3 regions of the Aquamicrobium soli genome follow, and region 1 is predicted to be linked to each of the others. Evidence: predicted binding sites of a transcription regulator. Region 1 holds the regulator's gene; each other region holds the start of a gene.
The links. The regulator HrcA, encoded in region 1, represses chaperone genes, less so after heat shock. The targets are predictions, from matches to a motif close to GTTAGCACTCNCNNNNNGNGAGTGCTAAC.

Region 1 (5,260 bases):
TCTCCGGCTTCATCAGCGAAGGGGTGCCGCCGCCGAGGAAGATCGAGGTCACCTCGCGCGGCCCCGTACGCTCGCGCATGGTGGCGAGTTCGGTGGCGAAAGCGCGGGCAAACCGCTCCTGGTCCACCGGCTGGTGGCGCACATGGCTGTTGAAGTCGCAATAGGGGCACTTGGCCGCGCAGAACGGCCAGTGGACATAAACGCCGAACCCCGGCGAGCGGTCGAGTTGCATCGTGCTCATTGCCGTGGTGCCTGGCATCGAAGGCGGTGGAAACCGGACAGGGCGCTACGGCAGAACATCTTCAGCTCGACCCCAGCCGGGCTGCGGCGAATTTCTGGAAGGCGCGGGCGCGGTGCGAGAGGGCGTCTTTCTGGCCGGGTTTCCAGCCGTGTTTTTCCGCGGCCGTCATTTCGCCGAACGTCTTGGCGTAGCCGTGGGGCAAAAACACCGGATCGTAGCCGAAGCCGAGTTCGCCGCGCGGCGGCCAGACCAGCGTTCCCTCCACCTCGCCGCGATAATATTCCGCATCGCCATCGGGGAAGGCGAGGCAGATGACGGCGACGAAGCGGCCGCTGCGCTTGTCCGGCTCGGTCGCGCCCACTTCCTGCATCGCCACTTCGGCGCGCTGCATGGCCATCGCGAAGTCGCGCTTGCCGTCGGGCGTATCGGCCCAGTTGGCGGTGTAGACGCCGGGAGCGCCGTCGAGCGCGTCGATGCACAGGCCGGAATCGTCCGACAGCGCCGGCAGGCCGGTCGCCTTGGCGGCGGCGAAGGCCTTGATGTAGGCGTTTTCCTCGAAGGTGGTGCCGGTTTCGTCCGGCTCCGGCAGGCCGTATTCCTTCGCCGATTTCGCCTCGAAGCCGAACGGCCCCATCAGGTCGGCGAATTCGCGCAGCTTGCCTTCGTTATGGCTGGCGACGACGATCTTTCTTGCTTCGAGAGACTGCATCACAGGTTCCAGATTTTCGGTTCGGCAAATTCCAGCGAATTGCCGGAAGGGTCACGGAAATAGATGGAGCGGCCACCGCTCGACCACCGGAAATCGGCCTCGACGGCGATGTTCCTGGCTTCCAGCAGCGCCTTCCAGGCGTCGATTTCGGCCGCGGTGGCGGCAAAGCAGAGATGGCCTTGCCCGCTCGTGCCGTGCGGCGGCACCGGCAGCCTGGCATCGGGCGCGGGCGGCTGGCGCGTTGCCTCGGCGTTGAACAGCAGGAGCACGCCCGATCCGCATTTGAAGAAAACGTGCCGGTCCTTCACCGCTGCGATCTTCTGCAGCCCCAGGACCTCGGCATAGAAGGTCTCGGCGGCACCCAGATCGGTGACGTAGAGCGCGGATTCCAGAATGGCGGAAGGCTGCATCCGGGCTCCTTTCACCCCACCGCCATCTTCTGCAGGTCCACCAGCCGCGAAATCCCCCTGCGGGCCAAACCCATCAGCGCGGAAAACTGTTCCTCGGAGAACGGCTCGCCCTCGGCGGTGCCCTGGATTTCGACGATGCCGCCCTTGCCGGTCATGACGAAATTGGCGTCGGTGCCGGCCGAGGAATCTTCCAGATAGTCGAGATCGATCACCGGCTCGCCGTTATGGATGCCGCAGGAGATGGCCGCGACGTGGTCCTTCAGCACCTTGTCCAGCTTCACCATCTGGCGCGCTTCCATCCAGCGCAGGCAATCGTAGAGCGCCACCCAGCCGCCGGTGATGGAGGCGGTGCGGGTGCCGCCATCGGCCTGGATGACGTCGCAATCGACGGTGATCTGCTGTTCGCCCAGCGCCTGCAGATCGACCACGGCGCGCAGCGAACGGCCGATCAGGCGCTGGATTTCCAGCGTGCGGCCGCCCTGCTTGCCGGCGGAGGCCTCGCGGCGCATGCGGTCGCCGGTCGAGCGCGGCAGCATGCCGTATTCGGCCGTCACCCAGCCCTTGCCGGAATTGCGCATCCAGCCTGGCACTTTTTCCTCGAGGCTTGCCGTGCACAGCACATGCGTGTCGCCGAACTTCACCAGGCAGGAGCCCTCCGCATGCTTGGAGATGCCGCGTTCGAAGGAGATGGCTCGCATTTCATCGAACTGGCGTTTGGAAGGGCGCATTCAGGCATCTTTCTTGGGAAGGTTGAAAATACTGGCCGGCTTGTACCCGCATGGCAGGCAGGGCGCAAAGGAAATTGCCGTCGCTTGCGTCACCGCAGGGGCTGTCTATATCCTGAGGACAGAGGCAACACGATGACGACACAGATACCCCATCCGCCCCATGCCGCCGCGCTGCAATCGCTCGACGCACGCTCGCGCGAGGTTTTCCGCCAGATCGTCGAAACCTATCTCAGGGACGGCGAGCCGGTCGGCTCGCGCTCGCTGTCGCGCATCCTGCCCTCGACGCTGTCGCCGGCCACGATCCGCAACGTGATGAGCGATCTTGAGCATCTCGGCCTGATCTATGCGCCGCACGTGTCGGCCGGCCGCCTGCCGACGCAGACCGGCCTGCGTTTCTTCGTCGACGCCTTCATGGAACTGGGCGACCTGTCCGACGACGAGCGCCGCTCGATCGAGGCGCAGGTGAAGGCTTCCGGCACGGGCGCCTCGCTCGACCATATGCTGACCGAGGCCAGCCAGATGCTGTCGGGCATGTCGCGCGGGGCAGGGCTGGTGCTGGCCGCCAAGAGCGAGGCGGCGCTGAAGCACATCGAGTTCATCCAGTTGGAGCCGACCAAGGCGCTGACCGTCCTGGTGTCGCAGAACGGCGACGTCGAGAACCGCGTCGTGGACCTGCCGGCAGGCGTCACCGTCTCGCAGTTGCATGAGGCGTCGAACTTCCTCAACGCCCATATCCGCGGCCGCACGCTGGGCGAGGCGAGGGCCGAGATCGCGCGCATCAAGGAAGAGACGCGGGTGGCGCTCGATACGCTGTCGCAGGATCTGGTGGAGAAGGGGCTGGCGGTGTGGGCCGGCTCCGAGGGCGGGCTGCCGGCGCGGCTGATCGTCCGCGGACGCGCCAATCTGCTCGAAAACATCACCGCGCAGGCCGACATCGAACTGCTGCGCCGCCTGTTCGAGGACATGGAGACGCAGGAAGGCCTGATCCAGTTGCTCGACCTTGCCGAACAGGGCTCGGGCGTGCGCATCTTCATCGGCTCGGAAAACAAGCTGTTTTCGCTCTCCGGCTCCTCGCTGGTGGTAGCGCCTTACCGTGACAAGGACGCCCGCGTCGTCGGCGCGCTCGGCGTCATCGGGCCGACCCGGCTGAACTACGCCCGTATCGTGCCGATGGTCGACTACACCGCCCAGCTCATTTCGCGCATGCTGCGCTGAGCTTTTCGCACGGCCGGCGGGAACGGCATGGCGCGATCTTCGTTGCGGTCAGTGTCGATAAGTGCAGGAGGAACCATGCGTATCCCATTGCTGATGGCGGTTCTGGCTTGCGCCGTCCTGGTCGCCCCGGCGCTCGCTGCTGCACAAGACGGCCTGCTGACCGGAAAACAGGCTTTTGGCGGCTGGCGTCAGGACAAGCCCGGCGTCCGCCGGCTGATCCGGCCGCAGGACCTGCCGAAGCCCGATCCGGCGCAGTCCTCGGTCAATGCCGCCGACGCGGCGGCGAGGCCGAAGGAGGCGGTGCCGTTGCTGCCGCCGGGCTTCTCAGCAAAATTGATCGCGTCCGGCATTGCCGGACCGCGCGTCGTGCGTGTTGCGCCCAATGGCGACCTGTTCGTGTCCGACAGCCGGCGGGACCGGGTTCTCGTCTACCGACTGGGAGAGGATGGCGGGAAGGCTCAAAGGAGCGTTTTCGCCGATGGGCTGAACCAGCCCTATGGCATCGCCTTCTATCCGGCCGACAAGCCGCAATGGGTCTATGTGGCCAATTCCGACAGCGTCGTGCGCTTTCCCTACCGCGATGGCGAGATGAAAGCCTCCGGCGAACCGGAAATGATCATTCCCGACATTCCCTCCAACCACCACTGGACGCGTGACATCCTCTTCTCGCCGGACGGCAGGACGCTCTACCTGTCGGTCGGCTCCGGCTCCAACGTGGCGGAAGGCATGGCCGACAGGCCGCAGGGCGGGCTCGACAAGTGGCTGGCTTCGGCCGCGCCCGGAGCCGCCTGGGGTTCGGAACAGGGCCGGGCAGAAGTGCGTGCCTACGACCCCGACGGCCGCAACGGCCGCGTCTTCGCCACCGGCCTGCGCAACTGCTCGGGCATGACCGTGCAACCCGCCACCGGCGAGTTGTGGTGCGTCGTCAACGAGCGCGACGGGCTCGGCGACAACGTTCCGTTCGAGTACGCCACGACGGTGAAGGAAGGCGCGTTCTACGGCTGGCCCTGGTATTATCTTGGTGACCATGAGGATCCGCGCCATGTCGGCGAGCGGCCCGACCTCGCCGGCAAGTTAACCATGCCGGACGTGCTGATGCAGGCGCATTCGGCCCCGCTCAACATAGCCTTCTACACCGGCGGCAATTTTCCGGCCGACTACAAGGGCGATGCGTTCGTTGCCCTGCACGGTTCCTGGAACCGCGGCAAGCGCACCGGCTACAAGGTCGTGCGGCTGCGCTTCAAGGACGGCAAGCCGACCGGCGAGTACGAGGATTTCATGACCGGCTTCGTCGTCTCGGATGCGAGAGTATGGGGCCGGCCGGTCGGCGTAGCGGTGGCGAAAGACGGCTCCCTGATCGTCAGCGAGGACAGCAACGGCACGCTCTGGCAGGTGACCTACAAGCAGGGGGCGCAGTAGCGCCGGGGTCGCCGGATGGAATGAAATTCCGATGTTGTCGGCTATGTAGAACACGATCCCTTGAACTTCCTGTTTAAAGGAAAAATCCTACTCGGATTTTGCGCTGCCGGCCCCTATCATGCCGGCAGTTCCATTCCCGTTCCCGGAGACAATCGATGACGAATCCTGCCGCCCCTGACCGCAAACCCGGCCGTGGGCGGGTATACGGTTCCATCACCGAGACGATCGGGGACACGCCGCTGGTGCGGCTGGGGAAATTCGCCGCCCGGAAGGGCGTCGTCGCCGATCTTCTGGCGAAGCTCGAATTCTTCAACCCGATCGCGTCGGTCAAGGACCGCATCGGCGTCGCCATGATCGAGGCGCTGGAGATCGAGGGCAGGATCGCCCCCGGCAAGTCGACGCTGGTCGAGCCGACGTCGGGCAACACCGGCATTGCGCTGGCCTTCGCCGCCGCCGCCAAGGGCTACCGGCTGATCCTGACGATGCCGGAAACCATGTCCATCGAGCGCCGCAAGATGCTGATGCTGCTCGGCGCCGA
Region 2 (5,260 bases), on a different contig from region 1:
CGTTCGGGGTTGCAGATATATCGACTTGATAGGTTCCAGGACGCTGCGTTGCGGCTCCAGAACTCTGGGGGGAGCCGGCGGGCTCCGTCGCGGTATTGGAAGATGATGGCAGAGACACGGCGATCGCGGCGGTGGTTTGCGCTCAGTTTGATTATCAGGATCGAACAGTGGTTGAGCCCGTGTAGTTCGACCTGTTGGAGCGGTGCTGATACCCACCCGCCGGCTCGGAGGGGCTCGGAATCTAAGATGCAACCTTGGAACAGCTTTTACGTTTTGCGACTGAAGACTCTTCGTAGGAGAGAGCCGCCGTGGATTTCCAAGTGGGTTTTGACGACGCCGCAGCCGCCGAGCGCGAGAGGTGCGTTGCACTAATCGTACGCCATGCGAAAAGGTTTGAGCAGAAGCGCCTGTACAATACGGCGCGAGCGATGAGAGATCTTCTCAATGCGATACAGGGCAGTGAGGCTTTGCCGGTAGAAGATTAGAAAGAAATCCGGGTTGCGCCATCAAATGGAGCTTTGTTATGACTAGGGTTCTACTGGTAGCATTAGTATGTCTCGCTTCCGCTGGATGTAGCGACAATAACAACCGCAATATGCAAAAGAACGACACCTTGAACAGCCAGCCAGTCGATCAGAACCCAAAGGTGGAGAAAAATATGACGCCGCAAACCGGCACCGGCGGAGACCAGCAAGGTACGCAACCCAGCCAGCCGGCAGCTAAATAGTTCGCGCCGGGAGCGAAAGCACCTACCTTGCGCTTCGATCATCGATGAAACCGCTTTAGGCGGCTTGCAGGGTTGGGTTCTTTATCCGATCCGTTTGATCCTGCCGCTGGACAGCCGAAAAACGCCGTCATGGCCGCCCTGTTTGGCGAAATCGTCCTGCAGGTCGCCCCAGGTCCCCAGAAGCTCGCCGCAATCATCGCATTTGATTTCGGTCGAGTCGGTTGTAACCGCGGGAATGCGCAGCCGGATCGTGCCGCAATAAGGACATTCAAGCTTATGATCGAGGTATTCCTGCATCGGTCCGATCCTCGATGGGCCTCCGAAACCATATCTGGTCAATGTCCTGTTGGAAATCAAAAGGCACGGCGTCACGGCGAACGCGCGGCACACCCGCGAGTAGTTTTAGGCGAGCCGGTGGCCTCAGCGCTTCACCTCGGCGCACGCTTCAACCCGCCTTGGCCGCTTCCAGCGCCGCCGTCACGTGCTGCGCGGCCAGGAACATCAACGCCGAGGCGGCCGTGCGCCGGTTCCAACCGGCGGATTCAGCCGTGTCCAGCAAGCCGGTCAGCAGCGGCTTCAAGGTTTTGCGGCACTCGGCTTCATAGGCGAGGAACTCGCTCGGCAAATGGGTCGGCGCCGGAATCGCACCGGTACCGGTCGTCAAATCCATGATACCCTCCGTCCTTGACGATGCCCGCCCCCGGTGACGGGAGCGGGCCATGCGGTCACTACCTCAGAAATCCATGCCGGCGCCGGCGGGCACGGCGGGCGCTGTTTCCTTCTTCGGCTTCTCCGCCACCATGGCTTCGGTGGTCACCAGCAAGCCGGCAACGGAAGCGGCGTCTTGCAGCGCGGTTCGCACGACCTTGGCCGGATCGATGACGCCTTGAGTGTAGAGGTCGCCGTACTCGCCCGTCTGCGCGTTCCAACCCCACGCGAAGTCGGTCTTCTCCCGCAGCTTGCCGACGATGATCGAGCCTTCCGCACCGGCATTTTCGGCAATCTGCCGAGCCGGCGCCTCGATAGCGCGGCGAACGATGTCGATGCCGTATTTCTGGTCGGTGTTGTCCGTGGTCAGGGCGTCAAGCGCCTTGACGGCGCGCAGCAAGGCGACGCCGCCGCCCGGCAGGATGCCCTCCTCGACCGCCGCACGGGTGGCGTGCAGCGCATCGTCGACGCGGTCCTTTTTCTCCTTCACTTCGACCTCGGTGGAGCCGCCGACGCGGATCACCGCGACGCCGCCGGCGAGCTTGGCCAACCGCTCCTGGAGCTTCTCGCGGTCGTAATCGGAGGTGGTCTCCTCGATCTGCGCCTTGATCTGCGTGATGCGGCCCTGAATTTCTTCCTTGCGCCCGGCGCCATCGACGATCGTGGTGTTCTCCTTCTCGATCACCACTTTCTTGGCGCGGCCGAGCATCTGCAGGGTCACGTTTTCCAGCTTGATGCCCAGATCCTCGCTGATCGCCGTGCCGCCGGTGAGGATGGCGATGTCCTCCAGCATGGCCTTGCGGCGATCGCCGAAGCCGGGCGCCTTGACGGCCGCGACCTTCAGGCCGCCGCGCAGCTTGTTGACGACCAGCGTGGCGAGCGCCTCGCCTTCGACGTCCTCGGCGATGATCAGCAGCGGCTTGCCCGATTGCACCACGGCTTCAAGCACGGGAAGCATTGCCTGAAGATTGCCGAGCTTCTTTTCGTGGATGAGCACATAGGGCTCATCCAGTTCGACCCGCATCTTGTCCTGGTTGGTGATGAAATACGGGCTGAGATAACCGCGGTCGAACTGCATGCCCTCGACCACCTCGAGCTCGGTCTCGGCGGTCTTGGCTTCCTCGACGGTGATGACGCCCTCGTTGCCGACCTTCTGCATGGCTTCTGCCAGGAAGCGGCCGATCTCGGCGTCACCGTTGGCCGAGATGGTGCCGACCTGGGCGATCTCGTCGTTCCTGGTGATCTTGCGGGCATTGGCCTTCAGCTCGGCGACCACGGCGTCCACCGCCTTGTCGATGCCGCGCTTCAGGTCCATCGGGTTCATGCCGGAGGCGACGGCCTTGGCGCCTTCCCTGACGATGGCCTGGGCAAGAACCGTGGCGGTCGTGGTGCCGTCACCGGCCAGGTCGTTGGTCTTGGAGGCAACCTCTCGCACCATCTGCGCGCCCATGTTCTCGAACTTGTCCTCCAGTTCGATCTCCTTCGCCACCGTCACACCGTCCTTGGTAATGCGCGGCGCGCCGAACGATTTGTCGATGACGACGTTGCGCCCCTTGGGGCCGAGCGTCACCTTCACCGCGTTGGCGAGAATGTCGACGCCGCGCAGCATGCGCTCGCGGGCGTCGGAATGGAATTTCACTTCCTTGGCAGCCATTGGATCACTCCTTCGAATAGGCAGCTTTCGTTGACCAATTGATTGGATCAGCGCCCGTCAGGCCGCTTTCTGTAGTTCGGCGGCCTGCTCCATCACGCCCATCACGTCGCTTTCCTTCATGATCAGAAGGTCCTCGCCGTCCAGCTTGATCTCGGTGCCGGACCACTTGCCGAACAGGATGCGGTCGCCGACCTTGACGTCGAGTTCGACCAGCTTGCCGCTATCGTCGCGCGCGCCGGGGCCGACTGCGATGACCTCGCCCTCCTGCGGCTTTTCCTTGGCGGTGTCGGGAATGATGATGCCGCCGGCCGTTCTTTCATCGGCCTCGATGCGGCGGACCAGGATACGGTCGTGCAATGGACGGAACGTCATATCGTTCTCCTTCAGGACAAACAGATTTTGAGAGGTCCCTCCGAACCGGCCCGGCAGGACCGGAACGGGGTGCGCAACCCCTTTCGGGCATAGCGCGCCTATCGAGCTAGTTTCAGCGATTTCGGGTTTCAAGAGGCTGGCGCAAAAATTTTGGCACTCGCACTAGATGAGTGCTAGTGCCATGAAAACATACGCCTAATCGGATCTCGGCCTTGCATTTTCACTTGAATTTTTCAAGCAGTCGACCAAGATTATCCAAACCCTTGCCGCCCGCGAGGCTGGCAAAGACAGAACCCTGCACAAAGGAGCTTTTTGGAAAGACGGAGGACCAAGATGAACCGACAAACGCTCTCGCCGATCATCCCTTCTCTCGCTCCCGAAACATCCGACCTTGCGCTTGACCGGCTGCCGTCGCCGGCAAGGCATTTCAGGTCTCCCGACGAAGTGGTAAAGGACGAAACGCTCAATCTCCAGGAAAAGCGGGCGATCTTGTCGTCATGGGCCTCGGACGCCTGCGCCGTCGAATCCGTTCCGGCATTGCGCCGGCCATTGTGGGCCGCGAAGCCCGTTTCCTTCGACCAGATCATGGACGCGCTATGTCGGCTCGACAGGGCGGCTGAACCCTCTTCGGCGTCAGATGATCGGCGACGCACCGTTGATCGTCTGGACGCATAAAGGCGCCACGCAGAGGAGACACATATGGCTACCACGGTCAGCAGGGAATTCCGCCTGCAAATGGAAGGCTATGGCCTGACCACGGCCGAAATCCACTATCATCTTCCCGACCATCCCAGCTTGCTGCAGCTCTATGTCTGGCAGGAGTATGATCTGGCGCCGCACTTTCCGGAGTTGAAGGATTTCCTCGGCTATTGGGAGCGCGAGCTGGAGGGCGCGCTGCACTCCGTGCGCGTCGCCCACCATCGCCTCATCGAGCCTTCCGAATGGCGTGCCGTAGACGGTGTCATCGCCATCCACTAAGGCCGATTTCGGGCCGCAGGTTGCCGATCAACCGCACCGGACGTGACTTGCGGGGTGCGCGCGCGGCGGACGGAGCCAGTCCGGCCCGCCTGGCGGCCTGGAGAAAGGCCTTGCGTGCATCGCAGGGGCGGCGCCATCCATCCAGCGCATCGCGGCAGGCGCGTTCCGCGGCGCGCCAGCTTCGCCCCCGCGCCCATTCGGGCCAGTACTGCTCGAGGCATTCCAGTGCCTCGAAGGTGCTGGCTACATTGCGCTGCGCAGTAGGGAATTTGAGGGAAACAGGTTCGGGAAACTGAACGTCGTTCATCACTTCCTCCATTTTTTCTGACGTCTTTTACGAGCAAGTAATTGGATGGCGTCACCGACGCGCATCTCTTGAGGAGATGGGGACCCTGCGCGGAACATCAAGACCGCGACCACCCCTGCCTGATCCAAGCGCTCAATCGTTCTCGTCGGGGCCCAGCAGGTCAATTTCCGCGACATGCGATCCAGGCAGCCGCCGGCCTTCGCCCTCTCGGCTCCCTCTTCCTGTCAAATCTGAAAGGTGTTAGGCGGAAGCACTCTCGTATACGGGCAAGATAATTCGCGTCGCGGAAGGCTCCGCCGGTTGCCCCCTTGACGCACGGAAAGCGAATTCCCAGATCGATTCCGCCCACGCCCTCAGGGGTCGGCAAGGTCAAGGAGCGCCGCGCCCTTGGCGCTCCTCGTACCATGTTGCTCAACAACGGAGGATATGGCTATGAGAACCGCATACGACTTTTCCCCGCTCTATCGCTCGAGCATTGGCTTCGATCGCGTTTTCGACCTGCTCGAGAACGCCA
Region 3 (5,260 bases), on a different contig from region 1:
CGTCGACGGCATCCTGGAAAAGGTGGACAAGCTATTGGGATCGGGCGAGGCGAACGGCGTCATGGCCGACGCGCGCGCCACGCTGAAATCCTTCAAGCAGGTGGCCGACACGCTCAACGCGCGCCTCGGCACCATCACCGACAATCTGGCGCGGTTTTCCGGCAAGGGCCTGCAGAATGTCGAGGCGCTGGTGCAGGACAGCCGCCGCTCCATCAATCGCATAGAGGAGGCCGTCACCGACCTCAGCCGCAACCCGCAGAAAATCCTGTCGGGCGGGGCGGGGGAAGTGCGCCAGTATGACGGACGGGCGCGGCGTTGAGAGGATACGGGCGTCGGCCAGTTCAGGGAAGCAGGATCGAAAGCGGGGAAAGCCGGTGAAACTGTTCGGTCTTCATACGGGGGCAGCGTTGCTGGTGCTGTCCATCTCGGGGTGCGCCGCGCTGCCCGGCGGCGGACCGCCGCCGCTGGACACGTTTGAACTGTCGGCGCCTTCGGTGCCGGCCAGGCCGCATAGCCGGCGCCAGATCCTGATCGCCGAGCCGTCGGCGCTGAAGGCCCTCGATGGCCAGAACATCGTCATCAAGTCGTCGGCGCGCGCCATCCAGTACCTCAAGGGCGCGCAATGGGCCGACCGCCTGCCGCTGATCGTGCAGGCAAGGCTCGCCGAGACATTTCAGCGCTCCGGCAGTTTCGCCGGCGTCGGCAAGCCGGGCGAGGGACTGGCGATCGACTACCAGATCATCGTCGAAATCCGCTCGTTCGAAGTGCGCGTCGCCGGCGGCGAGCGGGCCGACGTCGACCTGTTCGTGCGCATCCTCAACGACCGCAACGGCGAGGTGCGCGCCGCGCGCGATTTCACGGCGTCGGTTCCGGTGTCGGGCGGTGGCAACCAGGCCTATATCGACGCGCTGGACCGGGCCTTCGGCGAGACCGCGCGGGAAATCGTGGGCTGGACGGATACGGTCATCTAGTCGACCGACAGTCGGATACGCTCCGCATGAAAAAGCCCCGCCTGGGTAGCGCGGGGCTTTTTGTTATCCGTATTTTCGTTTGGAAGTACTGGGTTAGAGCGCCGTCCTGATGTCGTTCTTGACATCGCCATGGGCCTTCTGGACCTTGCCGGCGGCGTTTTCCACCGACAACAAAAAGGGCGCCCGAAGGCGCCCTTTCTGTGAAAAGATCGGCTGGATCAGAAGTCCATGCCGCCCATTCCGCCCATGCCACCGCCGGGCATAGCCGGCATCGGGCTATCCTTCTTCGGAGCGTCGGCGATCATGGCCTCGGTGGTGACCAGCAGGCCGGCAACCGAAGCGGCGTCCTGCAGGGCGGTACGAACGACCTTGACCGGGTCGACGATGCCGAGGGCGATCAGGTCGCCGTACTCGTCCTTGGCCGCGTTGTAGCCGTAGGTCGCGCTCTTGTTCTCGAGGATCTTGCCGACGATGATCGAAGCTTCCGCACCGGCGTTGGACGCGATCTGGCGGGCCGGAGCCTGCAGCGCCTTGCGCACGATGTTGATGCCGGCAGCCTGGTCCGAGTTGGCGCCGGTGGCCTTGATGGCCGACACGCCGCGCAGCAGGGCGACGCCGCCGCCAGCCACGATGCCTTCTTCCACCGCAGCGCGGGTGGCGTTCAGCGCGTCGTCAACGCGGTCCTTCTTCTCCTTGACCTCGACTTCGGTCGAGCCGCCGACGCGGATGACGGCAACGCCACCGGCGAGCTTGGCCAGACGCTCTTGGAGCTTTTCGCGGTCGTAGTCGGAGGTGGTCTCCTCGATCTGCTGCTTGATCTGGGCGACGCGGCCCTGGATCTCGGCCTTCTTGCCGGCGCCGTCGACGATCGTGGTGTTCTCCTTCTCGATGCGCACCTTCTTGGCGCGGCCGAGCATGGCGAGCGTCACGTTCTCAAGCTTGATGCCGAGGTCTTCGGAGATGACCTGGCCACCGGTGAGGATGGCGATGTCTTCCAGCATGGCCTTGCGGCGGTCGCCGAAGCCCGGAGCCTTGACGGCGGCGATCTTGAGACCGCCACGCAGCTTGTTGACGACCAGCGTGGCGAGCGCCTCGCCTTCGACGTCCTCGGCCACGATCAGCAGCGGCTTGGAGGTCTGGACGACGGCCTCGAGCACCGGCAGCATGGCCTGCAGGTTGGAGAGCTTCTTCTCGTGCAGGAGGATGTAGGCGTCCTCGAGCTCGGCAACCATCTTGTCGGGGTTGGTAACGAAGTAGGGCGAGAGGTAGCCGCGGTCGAACTGCATGCCTTCGACGACTTCCAGCTCGGTCTCGGCGGTCTTGGCTTCCTCGACGGTGATGACACCCTCGTTGCCGACCTTCTGCATCGCCTTGGCGATCATTTCACCGATTTCTTCTTCGCCGTTGGCCGAAATGGTGCCGACCTGGGCGACTTCCTCGGAGGTCTTGATCTTCTTGGCCTTCTTGACGAGCTCGGCCACGACTTCCGAGACAGCGAGATCGATGCCGCGCTTCAGGTCCATCGGGTTCATGCCGGCGGCAACCGCCTTGTGGCCTTCCTGGACGATGGCCTGGGCGAGAACGGTCGCGGTGGTGGTGCCGTCACCGGCCTTGTCGTTGGTCTTGGAAGCGACTTCGCGAACGAGCTGGGCGCCCATGTTCTCGAACTTGTCTTCCAGCTCGATCTCCTTGGCGACCGAAACGCCGTCCTTGGTGATGCGCGGGGCGCCGAACGACTTGTCGATGACGACGTTGCGGCCCTTCGGGCCAAGTGTCACCTTCACCGCGTCGGCGAGGATGTTGACGCCGCGCAGCATGCGCTCGCGGGCATCACGGGAGAATTTTACGTCTTTAGCAGCCATTATTGTGCTCCTGGGCTCCAGGCCCGAAATTCAGTTGATGGTGCGGTTGAAAAAGGATCAGCCGATGATGCCCATGATGTCGGATTCCTTCATGATCAGAAGGTCTTCGCCATTGAGCTTGACTTCGGTGCCCGACCACTTGCCGAACAGGATGCGGTCGCCGGCCTTGACGTCCAGCGGGATCAGCTTGCCGCTCTCGTCGCGCGCGCCGGAGCCGACAGCGATGATTTCGCCTTCCTGCGGCTTTTCCTTGGCCGTGTCGGGGATGATGATGCCGCCAGCGGTCTTTTCCTCGGACTCGACCCTGCGAACCACCACGCGGTCATGCAGCGGCCGGAATTTCGACTTTGCCATTTTTACGTCCTCAGTGGGAATGTTGATTGGTTCCTCCGTCCGGGTGAGGCCCGGACCGAAGTTAGCACTCGCTAGTGGTGAGTGCTAACGTGCCGGTGAAATAAGCAGAAGGCGCTGCAGAGTCAAGGAGCCGCGGCATCGTGGCGGCGAATGTTTGCGCGTCGTCGCGATGCGCTTCCTCAATGACGGTGGGTGGCGTGCGCCGTGCCCGTGGCGGATACACGGTTTTGTGCATTTTGATGCAGCGCAGCATCTTGATTGATAAGCATGCTTATTATATATGCCGCTCATGGTTACGAACGGCACGGACAGGCTCGGTTTTCTGGTTCACGACGCGGCACGGCTGATGCGTCGGCGCTTCGAGGCGCGGGCAAGCGGCCACGGCCTTTCCTCGGCCCAATGGCGGCTGCTGGTTCGCGTCGTGAAGGAAGAGGGCGTCGCCCAGGCTCGGCTGGCAGAACTGCTCGAAATCGAGCCGATCAGCGTCTCGCGGCTACTGGACCGCATGGAAGGGCTGGGCTGGATCGAGCGGCGTGCCGATTCCTCCGACCGGCGGGTCCGCATGATCTTTCCGACGGCCAAGGCAAGTGACGCCTATGCGCAGGTGAAGAGCCTGGCCGGCGAAGTCTATGCCGAGGCGCTTGCCGGCCTGTCGCAGGAGGAGCGCGGCATTCTGGTCAAGGGGCTGTCGACCATAATCGAAAACCTTTCGGACGGCGAAACATCGTCTTGTCCGACCGTCAAAACTGCAGAAAGCGCAGCATCATGAACGCCGTAACGAAGATCGACGAGAATGTGACCACGCTCGAGATGGAAAGCCCTGCCAAGCCGACCGCGCCGGTTTCGGTGGCGCTTGCCGAGAAGCCGGAGCCCGCGCCGAGAAAGAAGGCTCGCCGTGGCGGCCGCTTTGCGCTGATGGTGGCGTTGCCGCTCGCGCTCGCGGCGGTCGGCACCTATGTCTATGTGACCGGCGGCCGCTACGAGGAAACCGAGAACGCCAATCTGCGGCAGGCCCGCATCACGATCTCGTCCGATACGGCGGGGCGCGTGGTCACCGCCGATATCGCGGAAAACCAGGTGGTGAAGAAGGGTGACCTGCTCTTTGCCATCGACCCGCAGCCCTACCGAATCGCGCTGGCGCAGGCCGACGCCGCCGTTGCCGCCGCGCGTCTCAACGTGGAGCAACTGCGTGCCGCCTACAACCAGGCGATGGCGCAGGAGCGTTCGGCGGCGAGCGAAGTCGATTACTCGCAGTCGCAATACGACCGTGCCGCGGATCTCGCCAACAAGGGCATCAATACGAAGTCCTCGCTCGATGAGGCGCGCAACGACCTCGACAAGGCCAAGCAGCAACTGGCCGTGGCCAAGCAGGGCATCGAGAGCGCCAAGGCGGCGCTGGGCGGCAACCCCGACATAGAGACGGACAAGCACCCGACCGTGCTGGCGGCGCTGGCGGCCCGCGACAAGGCTGCCTACGACCTGGAGCAGACCACGGTGCAGGCACCGGCCGACGGCATCATCGCGCAGGCGTCGTCCTTCAAGGTCGGCCAGTTCGTCGGCGTCGGGACGCCGCTGTTTTCGCTGGTGGAGACCGATGACACCTGGATCGACGCCAACTTCAAGGAAACGCAGCTTACCCACATGAAGCCCGGCCAGAAGGCGGACGTCGTTCTCGACACCTATCCCGACAAGACGTTCGAGGCCACGGTGCAGGCGGTGGGCGCGGGTACCGGTGCTGAGTTCTCGCTGCTGCCGGCCCAGAACGCCACCGGCAACTGGGTCAAGGTCACGCAGCGTATCCCCGTGCGGCTGCAGCTCACCGATCCGGATGCGAAGCTTGCGCTGCGCACCGGCATGAGCGCGACCGTGACCGTCGATACCGGCGTTTCGCGCGGCTTTCCGCATTTCTTCAGCCATGCGGCCGCTGCCGAGTAAAGCGGCCGCTGCCTTTTAGACGACCTTAGATTGGCGCTGCCATGAGCCAGGTTGAAACCCATCGCGAGGTGCCGCATCGCGGCCTGATCACGCTGTCGATCATGCTGGCGACGGTGATGCAGGTGCTCGACACCACGA

Region 2: a site for HrcA is predicted at 3,611-3,639, ahead of groES (co-chaperone GroES). Genes of this name have one in related genera too.
Region 3: a site for HrcA is predicted at 3,248-3,276, ahead of groES (co-chaperone GroES). Genes of this name have one in related genera too.

Annotation. Positions count from the first base shown of each region.
Region 1 is NZ_JBHRTK010000028.1:155,667-160,926, reverse strand. Features, by position in the region: gene hemW (radical SAM family heme chaperone HemW) at 1-232, opposite strand, end outside; gene rdgB (RdgB/HAM1 family non-canonical purine NTP pyrophosphatase) at 303-950, opposite strand; gene ACFOHJ_RS21225 (VOC family protein) at 950-1,360, opposite strand; gene rph (ribonuclease PH) at 1,372-2,088, opposite strand; gene hrcA (heat-inducible transcriptional repressor HrcA) at 2,221-3,303, shown strand; gene ACFOHJ_RS21210 (PQQ-dependent sugar dehydrogenase) at 3,379-4,722, shown strand; gene cysK (cysteine synthase A) at 4,878-5,260, shown strand, end outside.
Region 2 is NZ_JBHRTK010000001.1:22,744-28,003, reverse strand. Features, by position in the region: gene ACFOHJ_RS00155 (hypothetical protein) at 548-769, opposite strand; gene ACFOHJ_RS00150 (hypothetical protein) at 809-1,024, opposite strand; gene ACFOHJ_RS00145 (hypothetical protein) at 1,173-1,397, opposite strand; gene groL (chaperonin GroEL) at 1,461-3,089, opposite strand; gene groES (co-chaperone GroES) at 3,147-3,461, opposite strand; gene ACFOHJ_RS00130 (usg protein) at 4,161-4,439, shown strand; gene ACFOHJ_RS00125 (DUF982 domain-containing protein) at 4,423-4,746, opposite strand; gene ACFOHJ_RS00120 (Hsp20 family protein) at 5,179-5,260, shown strand, end outside.
Region 3 is NZ_JBHRTK010000002.1:26,879-32,138, forward strand. Features, by position in the region: gene ACFOHJ_RS02370 (MlaD family protein) at 1-319, shown strand, start outside; gene ACFOHJ_RS02375 (ABC-type transport auxiliary lipoprotein family protein) at 375-971, shown strand; gene groL (chaperonin GroEL) at 1,190-2,833, opposite strand; gene groES (co-chaperone GroES) at 2,891-3,187, opposite strand; gene ACFOHJ_RS02390 (MarR family winged helix-turn-helix transcriptional regulator) at 3,477-3,956, shown strand; gene ACFOHJ_RS02395 (HlyD family secretion protein) at 3,953-5,122, shown strand; gene ACFOHJ_RS02400 (DHA2 family efflux MFS transporter permease subunit) at 5,164-5,260, shown strand, end outside.